DNA from 2 places in the Kocuria gwangalliensis genome. Region 2 is predicted to be linked to the other one. Evidence: predicted binding sites of a transcription regulator. Region 2 holds the regulator's gene; the other holds the start of a gene.
What was found. Region 2 encodes HrcA, which represses chaperone genes, less so after heat shock. Its sites were predicted from a motif close to TTNGCACTCGNNNNNNNCGAGTGCNAA; they were not measured.

Region 1: groL (chaperonin GroEL) is a predicted target of HrcA. The motif match lies at 7,728-7,754, and genes of this name have one in related genera.

Annotation. Positions count from the first base shown of each region.
Region 1 is NZ_BAABLN010000071.1:50,698-60,901, reverse strand. Features, by position in the region: gene ABEA06_RS14345 (FMN-binding glutamate synthase family protein) at 1-1,801, shown strand, start outside; gene ABEA06_RS14340 (lipid II:glycine glycyltransferase FemX) at 1,893-2,975, shown strand; gene ABEA06_RS14335 (threonine/serine exporter family protein) at 3,061-5,073, shown strand; gene ABEA06_RS14330 (siderophore-interacting protein) at 5,077-5,931, opposite strand; gene ABEA06_RS14325 (uracil-DNA glycosylase) at 5,951-6,634, opposite strand; gene ABEA06_RS14320 (DUF3263 domain-containing protein) at 6,701-6,925, shown strand; gene ABEA06_RS14315 (hypothetical protein) at 6,994-7,632, shown strand; gene groL (chaperonin GroEL) at 7,912-9,543, shown strand; gene ABEA06_RS14305 (RNase H family protein) at 9,711-10,204, shown strand, end outside.
Region 2 is NZ_BAABLN010000033.1:37,774-47,977, forward strand. Features, by position in the region: gene leuA (2-isopropylmalate synthase) at 1-297, opposite strand, end outside; gene ABEA06_RS10480 (LCP family protein) at 537-1,958, opposite strand; gene ABEA06_RS10485 (GTPase Era) at 2,232-3,278, opposite strand; gene ybeY (rRNA maturation RNase YbeY) at 3,311-3,817, opposite strand; gene ABEA06_RS10495 (PhoH family protein) at 3,814-4,905, opposite strand; gene ABEA06_RS10500 (GerMN domain-containing protein) at 5,089-6,012, shown strand; gene ABEA06_RS10505 (16S rRNA (uracil(1498)-N(3))-methyltransferase) at 6,021-6,782, opposite strand; gene dnaJ (molecular chaperone DnaJ) at 6,779-7,921, opposite strand; gene hrcA (heat-inducible transcriptional repressor HrcA) at 7,995-9,008, opposite strand; gene ABEA06_RS10520 (DUF3097 domain-containing protein) at 9,181-10,047, shown strand.

The DNA.
Region 1 (10,204 bases), on a different contig from region 2:
CGCCGTGCTGTCCATCCTGCTGCTGATCGTGGGCATCCGTGACGCCTCCCAACGCCGGCACGCGATCCTACGGAACTTCCCGCTCCTGGGGCGCGCGCGGTACTTCCTGGAAGAGATCCGTCCCGAGATCCAGCAGTACTTCATTGAGCGCAACTGGGACGGCAAACCGTTCAACCGCGATCAGCGCTCATTGATCTACTCGCGCGCCAAAGGCTTCAAGGGCGACAAGGCCTTTGGCACGGAACTCAACGTCAATCAGCCCGGTTACGAATACTTCGTCCAGTCCATTGCGCCCAAGGCCGCTCCCGAAGTGGAGCACCGCGTGCGCTTGGGTGGTCCGGACTGCACGCAGCCCTACGACGCCTCGCTGCTCAACATCTCCGCCATGAGCTTCGGATCGCTGTCCAAGAACGCCGTTCTCGCCATGAACAAGGGTGCTGCGCAGGGAGGGTTTGCACATGAAACCGGTGAAGGCGGACTCACCCAGTACCACCTGCAGTACGGTGCCGACCTCATCTGGGAATTCGGCTCGGGGTACTTTGGCACCCGCACCGCGGACGGGCGCTTCGACCCGGAGAAGTTCCGGGAGAAGTCCAACCTGGAACAGGTCAAGGCCATTACGATCAAGCTGTCCCAGGGCGCCAAGCCCGGCCTGGGCGGTGTGCTGCCCGGTACCAAGGTCACGGCGGAGATTGCCGAAGCCCGCGGGGTGCCCGTGGGAGAAACCTGTATTTCCCCGGCAAGCCACTCCGCCTTCACCACACCCCGCGAACTGGTTCGCTTCATAGCGCAGTTGCGTGAACTGTCCAACGGCAAGCCCATCGGCTTCAAGCTGTGCATCGGCTCACGCGTGGAGATCCTGGCGATCTGTAAGGCCATGATCGAAGAGAAGACCACCCCGGACTTCATCATTGTGGACGGCTCCGAGGGCGGCACCGGCGCCGCCCCCCTCGAGTACCAGGACCACGTGGGTACCCCGCTGACCGAGGGCGTGATCCTACTGCACAACGCCCTGGTCGGCTCCGGTCTGCGCGACCGCATCAAGATCGGTGCCGCGGGCAAGGTGATTTCCGGTCACGACATTGTGCGTCACATCATTCAGGGCGCGGATTTCTGCATGAGCGCTCGCGCCATGATGATGGCCGTCGGCTGCATTCAGGCGCAGAAATGTCACACGAACAAGTGCCCCGTGGGCGTGGCGACTCAGGATCCGCGGTTGTACCAGGCCCTGGACGTTGCTTCCAAGGGTGACCGGGTGGAGCGTTACCACCGCCTGACCGTTGAGGAGACCGGGCAGATCATCGCCACCATGGGCTGTGACCGTCCGGAGCAAATGACCCGCGAGATGCTACGCCGTCGGATCACCGCGACGGAGAGCATCTCGTACGAATCGCTGTACCGCTGGCTCGGCCGCGGCGAATTGTTCGAGGGTGTTGAGGGCGGCTGGGGCGAGGACTGGGAGTACGCCAACCCGGATCGCTTCACCTCCGGGCACCCGGGTAAGTACGTGTACAACGACCGCACCGAATTCACGGGCCGGGGCGAAGCCACGGAGGGCCGCGAAATGGCCATGGCCGGCGCCAACCGGGGCTCCGTCTCGGCCACTGCGCGGGACCGAACTGCCCAACCCACGCGCACGACCGCTCAGGGCACGGGGCAGAGCAATGCGGGCACGACCAACCGCCCCGAGGGACAGCCCGGCACGGCACCCGGCGCTCAGCACACGGTGCGGGACCCCGGCACACGCGACGACCACGTGGATCCTGGGGACGAGGATAGTGTCAGCCCGGACGTAGACTAGAGTCCTGTCAGCCACTCGGAGGCGGCGTCGCTGACTGCGGCGTCGCCTCCGGCGCTGCGTCATCAGTCACAGAACCAGGATTGAGAGAGCCTTGCGAGAATTCACGGCACGCTTTGCCACCGATGAAGAAATCCGCGGGTGGGACTCCCACGTCACGGCCAATCCCTCCGGCGGCAACCTGTTGCAGTCCCGGGCTTTCGCGGAGGTCAAGAAGGACCACGGGTGGGCGCCGCGTTACGTGGTCTACGAGGCCACGGATGGTTCTCAACCCAGCTACAACCTGGCCCTCGAAAAGAGCGTCCCGGGCCTGGGCAGGATCTGGTACATGATCAAGGGACCGGACGTGGAGTCCATCGACGACATGCCCGCGATCGTCGAGGCCAACAGGAAGTTCGTGGCGGGTGCCGCCAAGGGCGTGTTCGCCATCAAGTACGAACCCGAGATCCTTGCCTCCGACTACGCGAGCGGTCTACTCGCTCGCTGCGGGCTCGTGAAGTCCTTTGAGATCCAGCCCAATGATTCCACCGCGGTACTTGACACCACCCCGGATGAGAAGGCGCTGCTCAAGTCCCTGCACTCGCGTGGACGTAACGCCGTGCGCCGCGCCACCCGCGAAGGCTGTGAGGTGGAGCGTGTGGAGCTCACCGAGGAGAACATGCGCGCCATGTACGCGCTCATGGATTCCGTGGGTCAGGGACACGCCAAGGTCACGCTGCGTTCCTATGAGTACTACCGCGCGTTCTGGACCAATTTTGCCGAGCGGGGTCAGGGGCGGCTGTACTTCACGTATGAGGACGACGAGCCCTCCGTGGGAGCGTACGTGATCGCGTATGGCTCCAAGGGCACGTACAAGGACGGCGGTTCCACACCGCGCCGTAAGCAGTACGGCGATTCCCACTTGGTGCAATGGCGGGCCATCCTGGACCTCAAGGACGAGTGCGACATCGAACAGTACGACTTCTGCGGTACCCCTCCCAGCGATCAGCTCAAGAACAAGGATCACCATTACTACGGTCTGGGTTTGTTCAAGACCAGCTTCACCAAGACGGTCGTGGACTACGTAGGAGTGTGGGATCAGCCCCTCAACAAGGCCAAGTATGCAATGTGGGCCAACATTGGTGAGAAGGTACAGCGCCAGCTCTGGGTACGCAGGACCGGGCAGCCGTTCTACTGATTCGTGATGGCTTGAAACCCGTCCGTACACCGTAAGACATCACTAGCAGTACCCGCGGGGTCAGGGAGGTCCAACGACTGTGAGCGTGACCGAACAACTTCGGGAGCTTTCCCATCACGGGTACCCGGCGTCGGGGGCCGCGGCCGGCCTCGAATTCCAGGACGGAGAACCGTTCGGACCCGGTGGTGACACCTCCCTGACCGGTGCGGCCCGCCCGGTCACCATGCATGGATTCCCGGCATCATTGGTCAGACCCACGGAGACCCAGGCCGCCCAGGCACAAACCCGCGCTCGGCTCGCGAGTGGAGTGCAGCCAGCGGTCTCGCCCCAGCAATCGGTTGCCGCTCAGGACGGGGCGGTGTCCTCCCAGGTCGGTGCGCTGCCGGTGCTGACTCCCGGCCAGATCGAGGCCGATAAGGCCGGGGCGACACCGCGTTCTCAAGCTGCCGCCGCCACCAGGCCCGTCACGCAGATTTCTCGCCGTGGGTCCGGACAAACCACAGCCGTGGAACGGCCAGATACATCGGGCGTGCCCCACGAGCCGGCCCCGGCCACCACCACGGTGCTGCGGGGCGCCTATCCCTCGACCCGCACGCGGGCGGTGCAATCGTCCAAGGAGAAGTTACGGTCCATCATCTGGGGCGACGCCGCCCCGACCGCACCCATGCGCGTGGTGGACCGACTCACGGCTACGCCGTTCCACAACCTCAGACGGTTCGGGGACAGCAGCGACCGGCAGGCTCGACGCACCCTGAATTTTGCGCTGCGGCTGGCCGAGACCATGTTCCACTACGGTGCCGATGCCCTGGACGTGGAGAACGCGATCATTGCCGTGTGCGCGACCTACGGGGTGGAAAATCTTGAGGTGGACATCACCAACCAGTCGGTGACCATAAACTACGTCGCCGAGATCACCGAGACGGGAAAGCTGACCGCGGAGGGCCACAACACGGAGAGCACGGGACAAATCAGCGGTCCCCGGACCAGCCAGGACGTCCTGGACGATCCCAACACCTACAGTCACACGGTCATGCGCGTGGTGCGCTCGTGGACGGACAACTACGCGGGTCTGGCCAATTCGCACCAACTGGTCACACGCATCATCGAGGGGACCATGCCGCTCAAGGAAGCCGAGCGGCAACTGTCAATCATCAATTCCAAACCCAAGCCATATCCCAAGTGGACCGTGTGGTTGGCAACCGTGGTCGCGGCGGCCACCATCACCATGGCGATCGGCGGCGGAGCTGCCGGTGCCCTGGTGGCGGCGGTGTCCTCGGTGCTCGTGCAGTTGGTGTCCGCGAAACTCGGTGCCTGGCGTATTCCCGAGTTCTTCGCCCTGGCCGCAAATGCATTGATTGTGACGCTCGCGGCCATGGGGATTTCCGCCCTGGGCGTGGACCTGTCACCGCCCAGAGTCATTGCCGGTGGCATCATCATGCTGCTGCCCACTACCCGCATGGTCTCGACCATGCAGGACGCCATCAATGGCTTCCCAGTGACCGCTGTGGGGCGTTTGCTGTCCACATCATTGGCGTTCCTCGGCATCATCGCCGGGATCGCCGTGGGTATCGCGTTGGCCGGCTACCTGGGCGTGCCACGCATCGACGTGTCGCAATCCTCGTTCACCTCACCGGATGCAGTGACCAACACGGTTTTCATGCTCATTTCCACGGCTTTGGTGGCCGTGACCATGCAGGCCAAACCACGGCACATCTTCCCCGCGGTTCTTGCCGCCCTGGCAGGGCTGTTGGTGTTCCATGTGGGTGGCGAGTACGGACTGGGCGCCCGCCTGGACACGGCTCTCGGCGCCGTGACCACGGGCTGCGTTGCCGCATTGCTGGCGGCTCGTTCACGGATTCCGCAAACCATTCTCGCCATCCCCGCGATGACCTACCTGCTGCCGGGGTTGTCCATTTTCCGCGGCATGTACGCGATCACCGTAGAGGCAGACACCGCGGGCACCGGCTTCACCGGGCTGATCAACGCCATGGCATCGATTGTCATGATGGCCTCGGGTGTGGTGCTCGGAAACTACCTGATGCGCCCGTTCCTGGAGCGCATGCAGATCTTCTCGCACCGGCGGAACCGGCGCCGCTGAGGGCTAGAGAATTTTCCCCACGGGGAGCTTCTTCTCGGCCTGGAAGAGGTCTTCCGTACGGCCGGCGGCCCAGTACCCGGACAGTGAGACCTGAGATCGATCCAGGTTGCGGCGGTCGAACAACTCCTTGCGGACCTCTTTCATGGCCTCGCGCTCGCCGTGGACGAAGACCTGAATGCCGGACAGGTCCTCGGGCCACGGGGCCCGGGACACGGCCAACACGAGGGCGCGTTCATCCTGCTGGTGGCTTGACCGGTAGACCCATTGGATCCGTACGCCCTCCGGCACTGTGACTCCGCTGAGATCGTGGCGGTGCGCGGGATCCTGCACCTCGAGAATCGCCAACCCCTCCGCCGTGTCCGGGAGGGATTCCACATTGGCGAGCACCGCGGGGATCGCGGCCTCGTCCCCGGCCAGCAGCGTCCAGGAGGCATCCGGATCGGGTTCCCATTTGCCACCCGGCCCGACGGCCACCAGACGATCGCCGGGCTTGGCCGTCGCGGCCCACGGTCCCGCGTGCCCCTCCGTGCCGTGCAGGGCGACATCGATCCATACGGTGCCGGCGGCGGCGTCGTACCGACGCAGCGTCATATGGCGGGTGACGGGGAGGTCCTCAGGTGCCGCGGCATCGCGCAGGCTCCAGTAATCGGGGAACTCTCCGGAGGGAATGTCGGCCAGCGTGGCGTCGGAGAAGAACACCAGTTTGACGTACTTCTCCGGAGGAACAATGTCCTGGTAATCCGCGTGATTGGCGATCCGGCACACCACGCGGACCATGCCCGGGGACAGCTCCCGGCGCTCGGTCACCTCGAGGTTGAGCTGTGGTTTCCGCGGCTTCCGCGCAGTGGTCTTCTCCATCTCCCCAGCCTAGGTGATCCTAATCGGCGATCGTCCAGTTGACGGGTTGGGCACCCTGGTTCGCAAGAAGCTCATTGGTTTGGGAGAACGGGCGCGAACCGAAGAATCCCCTTGCCGCGGACAGCGGGGAGGGGTGCACAGATTCGACTGTGGGTGCCCCTGCCAGCCACTGTTTGGTGTCGCGGGCGTCGCGACCCCACAAGATTGCGACCAGGGGGGTTCCTCGTTGGGCCAGTGCCTTGATTGCGCATTCCGTGACGGTTTCCCACCCCTTGCCGCGGTGTGATGCGGGAGCGCCCTCCCGCACGGTCAGGGCCCTGTTCAACAGCATGACCCCCTGCTCGGACCACGAAGAGAGGTCGCCGTGCTCCGGCGGGGTGATCCCCAGATCGGTGTTCAGTTCCTTGTAAATGTTCTGCAGGGACCTGGCGATGGGGCGAACCTGCGGTTGCACCGAGAACGAGAGCCCCATGGCATGTCCCGGGGTCGGGTACGGATCCTGCCCCACGATCAAGACCTTCACCCGGGACATCGGTTCGCGAAATGCGCGAAAGATGTTGTCTCCGCTCGGGAAGGTGCGATGCCCGGCAGCATGCTCGGCTCGCAGGAATTCCCCCATCTCACGAATGGTGGACTCCACGGGCTGCAGCGCCCGGGCCCAGTCATCGCTCATGATCTCGTGCAGGGGACGAGGTTCTGACATGAGCTGGTCTCCGATCGATAACGGGTGCGGATAACGGGTATGAGATTACCGGTTATGGTGGCTCTCATGGCTGAACCGGACAACGGGCTTGATGCACTGGACAAGGCCATCCTGCAGCTCGAAGCCGAACACTGGAAATATCGCGGGGCCAAGGAGTCGGCCATTCGGCAACGATTGGGGCTCAGCCCCGTCAATTACTATCAGCGCCTCAATGCGCTGATCGACCGGGACGACGCCGCCCGGTTCGCTCCCATGCTCATTTCGCGATTACGCCGGGCCAGGCAGCGCTGACGGGGTAGGACAACGCCCGCGGCCGTGGGATAGTAGAGGCAAATCGTGGCTGACCGGAAGTATGGACAATGAGTGAATACCCCCGTGACGAATTCGACGACGTTCCCGAGGACGGAACGCGTCAAGGTGCCCACCGGGGTCATAACCCTCGGGCGCGCACCGGTTCTCGTAAAGGATTCCTCGCCATAGTCGGAGCGGGAATTCTGGCGCTCACCGTCGGCGCGGTTGCGTTCGTCAACGCACCGCGTACGGCCCAGGACGCGGTGGAAAATTCCCCCGCGCCCTCGGGGAACATCACTACCAGCACCGCCGAACCCTCCCCGTCACAGAGCCCCACGGCGTCACCGGAACAGCCCGCAACCCCGGCCGCCCCCGAAGCACCCGTTGCTCCGGACAACGGGGTCCAGCCCGGTTCGGAACAGCCCGCAGCCCCGGAAGTGCCCGCCGCTCCGCCGGCGTTCGAGGCACCCGCGGCACCTCCCGAGGCTCCGGCCGCCCCTGAAGCGCCAGTGGAGCAGGTGCCCCTACCGGACACCGGCGACGGCGCGGCGGAGGAATCGGGCACACGGGAAGAATCCGGTTCGGCCGTGGATACCGTTCCGGGAACCGACGCCCAGTCGGGGGGTGCCCGAGGCGGGCAGGCCGACGGTGGCACAGGCATGGGACAGGAACCCGCAACGGTGGCAGTAGCCACGCCGGGTAACTGACCGGCAGCACTCCGTGGTCCCTCAGTCCCGGATGAAACCTGAGTTTTCTTGACTCAAGATGTTTGCACTCTCCGTGGTCGAGTGCCAGTATTGACTTAGCACTCAGTTGAGTGGACTGCTAAACCCGGGTCCGGGGGAGGCCCACTCACGCGAATGGGTGGATACCATCCATCACGGTGAGGTGCGTTCATGCGGGTGAGGACCCGTGCGAACCATCGTCCGTCGCGGGCATCGTGATGAACAGATTTGTTTGTCAACCGTCCAGGAGGGACGCAACACATGGCAAAGATGATCGCATTTGACGAAGAGGCACGCCGCGGGCTCGAGCGGGGTCTGAACACCCTGGCCGACGCCGTCAAGGTGACCCTTGGCCCGCGCGGACGCAACGTTGTTCTGGAGAAGGCCTGGGGCGCTCCCACCATCACCAACGATGGTGTGTCGATCGCCAAGGAAATCGAGCTCGAGGACCCGTACGAGAAGATCGGTGCCGAGCTCGTCAAGGAAGTTGCCAAGAAGACCGACGACATTGCCGGTGACGGCACCACCACGGCCACCGTGCTCGCACAGGCCCTGGTCAAGGAAGGCCTGCGCAACGTAGCCGCCGGCGCCGACCCGCTGTCGCTCAAGCGCGGTATCGAGAAGGCCGTTGCCGCCGTGACTGAGGAACTGCTGTCCTCGGCCAAGGAGATCGAGACCGAGGAAGAGATCGCTGCCACCGCGTCGATCTCCGCCGCTGACCCCGAGATCGGCAAGCTCATTGCCGCCGCCATGGAAAAGGTCGGCAAGGAAGGTGTCATCACGGTCGAGGAGTCCAACACCTTTGGGTTGGACCTCGAGCTGACCGAGGGCATGCGCTTCGACAAGGGCTACTTGTCCGGTTACTTCGTGACCGACGCCGACCGCCAGGAAGCGGTCCTCGAGGATCCCTACATCCTGATCGTCAACTCCAAGATCTCCAACGTGAAGGACCTGGTCCCCGTTCTGGAGAAGGTCATGCAGGCTTCCAAGCCGCTGTTGATCATCGCGGAGGACGTCGAGGGCGAGGCCTTGGCCATGCTCGTGCTGAACAAGATGCGCGGTGCCGTGAAGTCCGTGGCCGTCAAGGCCCCCGGCTTCGGCGACCGTCGAAAGGCCCAGCTGGCTGACATCGCCATCCTCACCGGCGGTCAGGTCATCACCGAAGAGGTCGGCCTGTCCCTGGAGTCGGCGACCCTGGACCTGCTGGGCACGGCCCGCAAGGTGGTCGTCACCAAGGACGAGACAACCATCGTCGACGGCGCCGGCACCCAGGACGAGATCGAAGGCCGCGTGGCTCAGATCCGCGCCGAGATCGCCAACTCGGATTCGGACTACGACCGCGAGAAGCTGCAGGAGCGCTTGGCCAAGCTGGCCGGGGGCGTGGCAGTCCTCAAGGCCGGTGCCGCTACCGAGGTGGAGCTCAAGGAACGCAAGCACCGCATTGAGGATGCCGTGCGTAACGCCAAGGCTGCCGTTGAAGAGGGCATCGTGGCCGGTGGCGGCGTGGCACTCATTCAGTCCGGCCAGAAGGCCTTCGACAAGTTGCAGCTGACCGGTGACGAAGCCACCGGTGCCAACATCGTCAAGGTTGCCATCGACGCACCGCTCAAGCAGATTGCCGCGAACGCCGGCATGGAGCCCGGTGTGGTGGTCGACAAGGTGCGCGGTCTGCAGACCGGCCACGGTCTCAACGCCGCAACCGGTGAGTACACCGACCTGATGGCCGCGGGGATCAACGACCCGGTCAAGGTGACCCGTTCTGCCCTGCAGAACGCGGCCTCCATTGCCGGTCTGTTCCTCACCACCGAAGCCGTGGTGGCCGACAAGCCCGAGCCCGAGGCTCCGGCCGGTGCCGGTGCGGATCCCATGGGTGGCATGGGCGGCATGATGTAAGTACCGCCCCGGGGCACGCTCGATCGCCTCGCGCGGTCCAGCTCTGACAAAGCCCCCGGGACGCCATTGAGTTGGCGTTCCGGGGGCTTTGTCGTGCGCCCGCGCCCGAACCGAGGGGGACCAGGAGGAAGCTACTGCCTGTCGGAGTCGTTTGCAAAGATGATCGCATGACAATTATTGCTGCGGCGGACGGTTCTGCCCTGGGAAATCCCGGTCCCGCCGGATGGGCCTGGTTCATTGACGAGAACACCTGGCGCGCGGGTGGTTGGGACCACGGCACCAACAACATGGGTGAACTCACCGCAGTCCTGAACCTTCTGGAATCAACTCGGCACATACCGGATGAGCCCCTCAAGATCCTGTGCGACAGCCAGTACGTCATCAATTCCATCACCAAGTGGATGCCGGGATGGAAGAAGAAGGGATGGAAGAAGAAGGACGGCAAACCCGTTCTCAACGTGGAGATCATGAAGGCCCTGGACCGTGAAATGTCAGGGCGCATCGTGGACTTCGAGTGGGTCAAGGGCCACGCGGGTCATGACCTCAACGAAGCCGCGGATGAACGCGCCCGGGCCATGGCCTCGGCCTACCAGGCAGGCACCGCGAAGCACGAGATGCCGGTGGGCCCCGGGTTCGCGGGCCCCGGCGATCCGGCGCGAGG
Region 2 (10,204 bases):
CTCGTCAACCAGTTTCCGGACGAAGTCGAAATCAATTTGGGAGGCCGAGGGAAAACCCACCTCGATCTCCTTGTACCCCATGCCCACCAGCAACTCGAACATCTTGAGCTTCCGGGTGGGATCCATGGGCTCGATCAGAGCCTGATTACCGTCTCGCAGGTCCACCGCGCACCACCGGGGTGCCGTGGTGATGACCTTGTCCGGCCAGGTGCGGTCCGACATGTCGAACGGGAAATTCTGCTGGTACGGCGTGTACTTGTGCACGGGCATACCGGAGGGACGCTGCAAATTCTTCACGAAAAGCGGGCCTTTCAATGACTATGAGATAGGGCCGGCACCACGAAACTCCGCAGCGGGTAGGTCGGCCGTCCGTCAGATGGGTGAGGCCCCGCTGCGGCACATAAGCAGGAGTCGCACGTTCCCTGGCCGCATGTGATCCAACGTACCACTTGGGCGGGTCCCGTTCGGAAAATGCGCACGATCATGTCGAGGGTTACCGCCCGTGGGCGGCAGCGGGCGGCCACTCGGCGGGCGGTTCACTCCTGGCACGTGAACTGCTCGGCCGTTTGCCCCTTCAGCTCATCCGGCAGGGCACCGGAGAGATCGAGTTTCTCGCCGGACGTGAAGTCCTGGCCGATCGACACCCGCAGGCCGGACAGCTCGTTGTCGACCACCAGCTGGCTGTCCGGGACGCCGAGCAGGGCCGCGAGATCATCGGCGGCCGAGGCCCACGAGGGGTTGTAGAAAATTTGGGTTCCTGCCAGGGCCGTGCCGGTCCGGCCGCTTTCCGTCTCGGTGTATCCGGCGTCCTGGAGCAGGTCGACGATGTCTCCTCCTCGATCCGGGTCGCCGGACCGATTGTCCACGGTCACCGGCACCAGTGAAGGTTGGATCTGCGGGACCAATTCCTCATCCGCTTCTTCGGTGCCGGCCGGCAGTGGTTCGGCCGTGGGGCCCGCTGAAGCGGCCTCCGTGGTGGCTGCAGCCGAGGTGCTTGGCGACGGCGTCGCATCAGTCACCGCCCGATCCTGCTGGAGCGTGCCGAACAGTCGTTCGGCGGGCTCCTCGTCCAGGATCAGTCGGTTGGGATCTTCGGGATTGGGGACGCTGGGCACGGTCACGAACGCAATCCGTCCCAGATCGATACCGGCGAACGTCCCGGCGATACCCACCAGTGTGGGCAGGGAGGTCAGACCCTCGTCCACGTGTAGGTTCTGGGTCATGACCTCGGCGATCTTGTAGAGCTGCGGCAGGTTGGTCAACGTGCCATCGTCCTGAATCTTGCGGGTCAGCGAGGCCAAGAAGGACTGCTGTGACCGGATCCGAGACTCGTCGCCGCCGTCCCCGAATGCCGCACGAGAACGCAGGAAGGCCAGCGCCTGATCACCCTCGACCGAGGAAATACCCGCCGGGAGTTTCAGACCGGATTTCGGATCATCCACCGGGTCGTTCACGCACACCTGCACGCCACCCACGGTCGAGGACAATTCCTTGACCGCATTGAAATCCGCGAGCATGAAGTGGTCGATGTCGACACCGGCCACCTGGTTGACCGTGGCCACGGTGCATCCCGGACCACCGTTTTCAATGGCGGAGTTGATCATGTCCCGGTGGGCCGGGAACACCTCGCCCGACTCCGGATCGGTGCATTTGGGGATGTCCACCAGCAGGTCACGCGGGAAGGACACCACGGTCACGGCGTCACGGTTCTCGGTGACATGCACGAGCATCATCACGTCGGTGCGCCCGGCAGCGTCGTCCTCGTCACCGTATTCGCTGTTGCCGGAACCCTCACGAGTGTCCGAGCCCATGACCAGGATGTCCAAGGGACCCTCGCCCACAGTGGACGACCCATCCGACAGGTTGAGCGGACTGCTGTTCAAGTTGCTGCTGAGCCGCAGCGCAGCCACTCCCCCGATCCCGAGAACCGCGATGAGACCGAAGACGACCAGGGTCACGGCGATCCGGCGCGCCGAGGGCCTGTGATCACGGGAACGGTGGTGCCTGCCCGTTTGCTTCAGGTTGATGTGTTCGAACTCATGATCCTCATGGAGCGACTGCTGGTGGGTGGGAGTGTGCCGGGGCGCAGATTCACGTGACGTGTGGGTTGCACGACCGTGTGTGCTGCCTGATTCCACCGAATGTTTCTCCTGCGTCGCTACGTGATGTGGGCTTGGATCCCAGACAGGTTATGGGCTTTTTCCTAAACCCACCTGAGAACGTAAGGGTTCTCAGAAGCCCAGTCGGGACAGCTGCTTGGGGTCACGTTGCCATTCCTTGGCGACCTTCACATGCAGATCCAGGTACACCTTGGTCCCCAGGAGCGCTTCGATCTGGGTGCGGGCCTTGGTGCCGATCTCCCGCAACCGCGATCCGCCCTTGCCGATCACAATGGCCTTTTGGGAAGGCCGTTCGACGAACAGGCTCGCGTGCACGTCCAGCATGGGATTGTTCGCGGGGCGGCCTTCTCGTTCGGTGGCTTCGTCAACGACCACGGCCAGCGAGTGCGGCAGTTCGTCCCGGACACCTTCCAGGGCGGCCTCGCGGATGAGTTCGGCCATCATGGTGATTTCCGGTTCGTCCGTGAGCTCCCCGTCCGGGTACAGCGCCGGTGATTCGGGCATGAGGCTCACGAGCAGCGCCGCGAGTTCCTCGACCTGGAAGCCGTCCTTGGCGCTCACGGGAATCACGTCGCCCCATCCGGCGTCGGACCGGTCCGAACGAGGCTTTTCGTTGCCGGGGGCGACGTTCGACGACGCCGCGCGGCGGCGTCGTCGTTGCTCGCGCTGGGCCTGTTCTTCGGCCATGACCTCGCGGCCGAGTTCGGTGACCGCCACCAGCTGCTCGGCGAGCCGGTCGCGGGGCACGGAATCCGCCTTGGTGACAATGGCGACCACGGGGTTGCGTCCGGCCGCGGCGGCAACTTGCTGTGCGATGTATCGGTCACCCGGGCCGACCTTTTGATCCGCCGGGATGCACATGCCGATCACGTCCACCTCGCCCAGGGTCTCGGCCACAACGTCGTTGAGGCGCTGGCCCAACAGGGTGCGGGGGCGGTGGAGCCCGGGAGTGTCCACCAGGATGAGCTGACCATCAGCACGGTGGACGATGCCCCGAATCGTGTGGCGGGTGGTCTGGGGGCGGTTGGAGGTGATGGCGACCTTGCGCCCCACCAGGGCATTGGTCAACGTGGACTTCCCCACGTTGGGGCGGCCCACGAACACGGCGAATCCCGCGCGGAACTGCTGTTCGGGGGTGTCGTGATGAACCTCAGACATCTCCATGTCCTTTCGCAAAGCGTTGGGCGGGGTTATTTCATGGTTTCGACGGGTGCCTCGTGCCCCAGAAACTCTTCGAGCAAATCCCGCTGCAGGGTGAACATGGCTTCTCGCTCGGTGTCTTCCACGTGGTCGTGTCCGAGCAGGTGCAGCATGCCGTGCACGGTGAGCAGGCACAATTCGTCCTGCGTGCTGTGGCCGGCGGCCTCTGCCTGGCGTTGTGCCACGGGCGGGCACAGCACGATGTCTCCCAGGACACCCAGGCTCGGTTCGGTGACCGTGCCGGCGCGCAGCTCGTCCATGGGGAAGGACATCACATCGGTGGGGCCGGGCAGATCCAGCCACTGCATGTGCAACTCGGCCATTTGTTCCTCGTCGACCACCGAGATGGACAGTTCGGTGTCCGGGTGGATGTGCCAGCGCGTGAAGGCGAGGTCGGCCAACGCCGTCAGTTGCTCCGGATCCACTGCGCGGTAGGACTCGGGGAAGGTCGTTTGTTCTTCCGGGGTTTCCCACGGTGTGTCGATCGAGACGCTCATGAGGGCTCTTGGCCTGGCTCGGCCGTGGTCGAGGCGGCCGCGCGGCGCTCGTCCTTGCGGCGGCGTCTTTCGTTGCGATGCCGATTGGTGGTGTCGAACTGTTCGTAAGCGGAGACGATCTCGCCCACCAGTTCATGGCGAACCACGTCTTGGGCGGTGAGTTCACAGAACGCGATGTCGTCGATGTTCTGGAGCACGTGCTGAACCTGGCGCAGGCCCGATGACGTGCTGCCGGGGAGATCCACCTGGGTGACGTCACCGGTGACCACGATGCGCGAGCCGAAACCCAAGCGCGTGAGGAACATCTTCATTTGCTCCGGCGTAGTGTTCTGAGCCTCGTCCAGGATCACGAACGCATCATTGAGGGTGCGCCCGCGCATGTAGGCCAACGGAGCCACTTCAATGGTGCCCGCCTCCATGAGACGAGGGATGGACTCTGGGTCCATCATGTCGTGCAGCGCATCGTAGAGCGGGCGCAGGTAGGGGTCGATCTTGTCGTTGAGCGATCCCGGCAGGAAGCCCAGGCGCTCGCCGGCCTCCACCGCGGGCCGGGTGAGGATGATGCGGTTGACCTCTTTGGACTGCAGGGCTCGTACGGCCTTGGCCATGGCCAGGTAGGTCTTACCGGTGCCGGCCGGGCCCACACCGAAGACCACGGTGTGCTCGTCAATCGCGTCCACGTAATGCTTCTGGTTCACGGTCTTGGGTCGGATGGTCTTACCGCGGGTGGACAAGATACTCGTGGCCAACGCGCTGGCGGGGCGCATGCCTTCGGCGTCGCGGAGCATGCGGGTCACGCGCATCACGGTCCGTTCCGTGATGTCGGTGCCGCGCTGGGCAAGCACCACGAGCTCTTCGAGCAGGGCCGCGGCCGAACGGGTGTCCTGCACCGGCCCGTCCAAGGCCACATCCATGTCACGCACGGTGATACGCACGTTCGGATAACTCTGCTCCAGCAGGCGCAGGGTGGCGTCCGCCTGGCCCAGGGCGCGCAAAGCGGTGTCACGGTCGGGCATGTGCACCACAACACGCGTGTGGCCTTCGTGGTCTTGGGGTTGCGGTTCATCCCCGGATACATGATCAGTCATTGGGGTCCAGCCTACCGCTCGTTATGTTGCAGGTTGATAACGGTTTCACCCAGGACGCACTTCGGGGTTCATCGCCGCCCTTACCTGTGGGTATGTTGGACCACCGGTACCCGTCACGGACGCCCTCTGCCCGCAACGCGTCCGTGCAGACATTGACGACAGCTCTACCGGGATGGTGAATTCATGGACTCGAGGCATAACTATGCCCGCAGGACCGTCACCATCGCCTCGGCAGGTCTTGCCGTGACCCTGAGCCTCGCCGCGTGCGGGTCAGCTGCTGACCGCGCCACCAATGCCTCCAGCGCCGCGCCCAGAATCGCCTCCGCCCCCGTGAGCACGGACGGCGTGTACGAGGGCGTCGCCACCGAGCAGGCACCCGTGTACTGGGCCGGGACCGATGAGCAGTCGCACTACCTGTTCCGTGAATTCCGCACCGCGCCCGCCGCGGACACCGCGGACCCCGTCGCGGAAGCGGTTGTCATGATGACCAGCCTTGAACCCTTGGACCCGGATTACCGGTCCCTGTGGTCGGCCGTGGAGTCCGTGGGCACATCCGTTTCACCCGACGGCACAATCACCGTTGATCTCCCCGTCACCGCGTTCGCCGGTCAGCTCCCCGCCGACGACGCCGAGCTGGCCCTCCAACAACTGGTGTACACCGTGTCCGCAGCCGCCGTCACCGCGGGGCTGCTTGACGCGGCCACCGCCAAGGAAGTCCGGATTCTGGTGGACGGCCAGCCCGATTACAAGGCCTTCGGCTCGGTGGACCTGCAGGATCCCATCTCCCGTGACGCGTCCATGGCCGCCCCGGTGTGGCTGATCGATCCGCAAACGGGAACCGAGTCCGGCTCGCCCCTGACCCTGTTCGGTCGAGTACTTCCGGAAATCGCATCCGCCACGTGGGAAGTGATCCCCGCTGACGGTGATGAGGCCGTGCAGTCCGGTGAGATCGGCGAGCCAACCGAAACTCCCGCTTCCTCAGCGGGTACGGAATTCAAGATACCCGTGGACCTGCCCGCCGGTGACTACACGGTCCGCGTGACCGGCAGCCCCAAGGACGAGGAGCAGGTCTCCGACGACCATACGGTCACCATCGTGGCCGACTAAGCCGACAGTCAACTCCACCGGCCGGTCAAGGCACACAACGCCGCAAGAGCCGCGGGCCCCGCGGTCGAGGCACGCATCACCTCGCGGCCCAGTTTCAGAGCGTGTGCGCCCGCCGCGGTGAAGTGTTCACGTTCGTGCTCACTGATGCCACCCTCGGGCCCCACGATCAACCCAATGGATGTCGCGGCGGTGAGTTCCTCGGCTCGCAGGGCGCCCCAGGAGGTCTCCGCCGACTCGTGCAATACGAACCAGCGCGTCTCGGGAGTGCTCCGGATCAGGGCGGTCAGGCCGGTGGAGTTCACGTGGTCTCCGAGCTCGGGCCAGCGGGCACGCCGGGACTGCTTGGCCGCGGCGGCCACCGTGGACTCCCATTTACCCAGCATCTTGGCGGCCCGCTCGGCCTTGAGTCGCACAATGCTGCGATCCGCCTGCCACGGAATCACCCGGTCCACACCGAGCTCCGTGGCGCTTTCGGCCGCTTGGAGATCCCGGTCTGCCTTGGCCAGGGCCTGGACCAGGATGAATTCGGTGTCCGGCGCCGGTTCGTGCGCCACTGCGGCCACCCGCACCGTCATCGCATCCTTCTCACCGCGCAGGAATTCACAGGCCGCACGGGTTCCGTGACCGTCCACGAGTTCCAGGGTCTGCCCGGCCCGCAATCTGCGCACGGTCACGGCATGGCGGGCCTCGGCGCCGGTGAGGTCGAAGTCCGCACCGGCGGTTGCCGCGCTCAGTTCACCGCGGTCGACAAAGAAGACCGGGTCCGTCACAGATCGTTGAACCGGTCCTTGAGCCGGGAGAAGAAACCGCCGGAGGACGGAGCGTTCACGGTGGTGGCGTCCGAACGACGCTCGCTGCGCAGTTGCGCCAATTGTTCGAGCAACTCGCGCTGTTCGGAATTGAGATCCTGAGGGGTGTCCACCTCGATGTGCACCTGCAGATCACCGCGGCCTTTACCGCGCAGGTGTGTGACACCCAAGTCATCGAGGGTCACGGTGGCACCCGATTGGGTGCCCGCTGCGACGTCGACGTCGCGGGCGCCGTCGAACGTGTCCAGCTGGACCGTGGTGCCCAACGCGGCCGAGGTCATGGGAATGCGGATGCGCGCGTGCAGGTCGTCGCCTTCGCGGTGGAAAGTGGGGTCTGGGTCGACCTTGAGTTCCACGTAGAGGTCGCCGTTGGGTCCCCCGGCGGTGCCGGCTTCGCCCTGACCCGACAGCCGGATCCGGTTACCGGACTGGATTCCCGCGGGGATCTTGATCGTCAGCGGACGACGATCGCGCACGCGCCCCTCGCCGTAGCACTCGTGGCAGGGGTTCTCGATCACGGTGCCGAATCCGTTACAGGTGGCGCACGGCGCCTGGGTGGTGACCACGCCCAGGATGGACTGCTTCTGGTACTGCATGTGTCCGGAACCTCGGCACATGGAACAGGTGGTGGGGCTGGAGCCCGGTTGGCAGCACGAGCCCTGACAGGTGGGGCAGACGACCGCGGTGTCCACGGTGATGTCCTTTTCCACACCGAACACGGCGTCCTTGAGGGACACGCGCACGTTGATGAGCGCGTCCTGGCCCTGCCGGGTTCGCGATTGGGGGCCGCGCTGGCCCGCGGCGCCCGCGCCCTGGAAGAACGTTTCGAAGATGTCCGCGAACCCGAAGCCGGAGCCGGGGAAGCCCCCGCCGAAGCCGGTGTCGGTTCCGTTCTCGTTTCCGGTGGCGTCGTACACGCGGCGCTTCTCGGGGTCCGCCAGGACGTCGTTCGCGTGGGAGACGCGCTTGAACTCTTCGGCGGCGTCCGGGGAGGGATTCACGTCCGGGTGCAGTTTACGGGCCTTCTTGCGGTAGGCGCGCTTGATCTCTTCCGGGCTGGCATCCCGGGTCACGCCCAGGGTTTCGTAGTGATCGCTCACGATGGAATCGATTCTTCTTTCGTCAGTGTGTAGTACTCAACGCGAATGGGGAACGCTGCCACGGTGGGCGCGGCTACTCCCCCAGCGTGTGGGACAAATAGCGGGCCACGGCTCGCACCGCGGCCATGGTGGAGGGGTAGTCCATGCGGGTGGGGCCGACCACTCCCAGTTTGGACACGGATTGCGGGCCGTAGCCGGTGGCCACCACGGACGTTTCCGCCAGCGGGTCATCGGTGCTGTCCGAGCCGATGCGTACGGCCACACCGCGGGCGTCCTGTTGCATCTCTGACAACAATCGCAGCATGACCACTTGTTCCTCAAGTGCTTCGAGGACTGGTCCGATACTGAGAGCAAAATCACCACTGAAGCGGGCCAGGTTGGCCGTGCCGGCCATGACCAGCCTGTGGTCCTCCGACGACGCCGCCAAAGCACCGAGTGCCTCCGCCACCACGGTGCCCGCCTCGACCAGTTCCGCGGGCAGGCGTTGGGCCGTCCCGGAGGCGGCTGCCTGGACGTCCCGCAGTGACCGTCCGACCACTCCCGCCAGTACCCGCGCCCGCAACTCCATGAGCTCGTGCTCGAGTAGCGCGCGGTGCAAGTCCACGACCCGCTGCAGCACCCTGCCGGAGGTGGGGATGAACACCACGAGCAACGAGGTACCACCCACGTCCACGAGTTCCACGTGGCGCACGGTGGTTCCCGACGCCGCGGGGTATTGAATGAGTGCCACCTGGTGGGTCAGCTGCGCCAGAAAGCGCACGGTCCGTTCCATGGCGTCGTCAAGGTCGCTGGCACCGTCCAGGAAGGACTGGATCGCCCGTTTCTGGGGCGATGACAACGGCCGGAGGGAGGCAATCTGGTCCACGAAGGTCCGGTACCCCTTGTCCGTGGGAATGCGGCCCGAGCTGGTGTGCGGGGCCACGATCAGGCCCTCTTCTTCCAAGGCGGCCATGTCATTGCGGACCGTGGCCGAGGAAACGCTCAACTGATGCCGTTCCACGAGCGCTTTGGATCCCACGGGCTCTCGTGAATGGACGTAGTCCTCCACGATCGCCCGCAAAATTTCGGCTCTGCGCGGTTGGCTCACTCGCTTCACCTCCCCGGCATGGACGGAATTCGGACATGAATCAGGACAGTGACTGTTCCTGGCACTCAACGGATGACAGTGCTAATTGTTTTCAGTGTACCTCCGAGGCGCCAACGCGCCATTTGGTACGCTCGCGGCTGATCATCCATCCCACACGTGAGGACAGCGCATCGTGAGAGCATCCGGTTGGAACTGGGGCCCGCAGGACCTGAGTAGTGCCTCGGTTGCGCGCACCGGCCCCGTGGCGCGAAACACCGCGTTGGAACCGGGCATGGTCCTGGAGGATGCGCAGACCGGTTGGGTGGGTGCCGCGGTCAGCCTGGAAACCATTGGCGGCATGCGCGTGGTGGGTTTGGAGGACCGGCGCGGCAAGATCAAGACCTTCCCGCTGGGCCCGGGTTTCCTGCTGGACGGAGAACCGATCAACCTGGGCCCGCCCGCGCGCAAGACCGGTCCTCGGAAGCCCGCCCGCACCCGATCCGGCTCCGTGGCCGTTGAGGGTTTGCGTGCACGTGTGGCCAAGGAGTCCCGCATCTGGGTGGAGGGCTATCACGACGCCGAACTGGTCGCCAAGGTCTGGGGGCATGACCTGGCTGTGGAGGGCATCGTGGTGGAACCGCTCCATGGAATCGACGACCTGCCGACCGCGGTCCGCGACTTCAACCCCGGCCCCGAGCGGCGCCTGGGCGTTCTGGTGGACCATCTGGTCACAGGCTCCAAGGAATCCAAGATCGCCGCGAACGCGCTGCGCGTACCCGGTGCGCGGGACAATGTGCTGGTGCTGGGCCATCCGTACGTGGATATTTGGCAGGCCGTGAAGCCGTCGGTCCTGGGGTTGGCCGAGTGGCCGGTGATACCACGCGGAATCGACTGGAAAACCGGCATGGCCAAGGCACTGGGTCTGCCCCACAAGACTCCCGCGGACATCGGTCAGGCCTGGCAGGCGATCCTGGCCCGGGTGGATTCCTATGCGGATCTGGAACCGTCGCTGTTGGGACGGGTCGAGGAACTCATCGACTTTCTGACGGCCCCCCGGTAACGAGGCCACCGCTGCGGATTCGCGGGGCCACAGGTCCGCGGATCCTGGTGGTGCGACTAACACCGGCGTCTCAGCGTGGGGCCAGTATCGAGACCTTAGAATGAATCGAAGATTTCCGGCGCAGTGATACTTGGCACTACGGGCTCGTGGCCCCGAA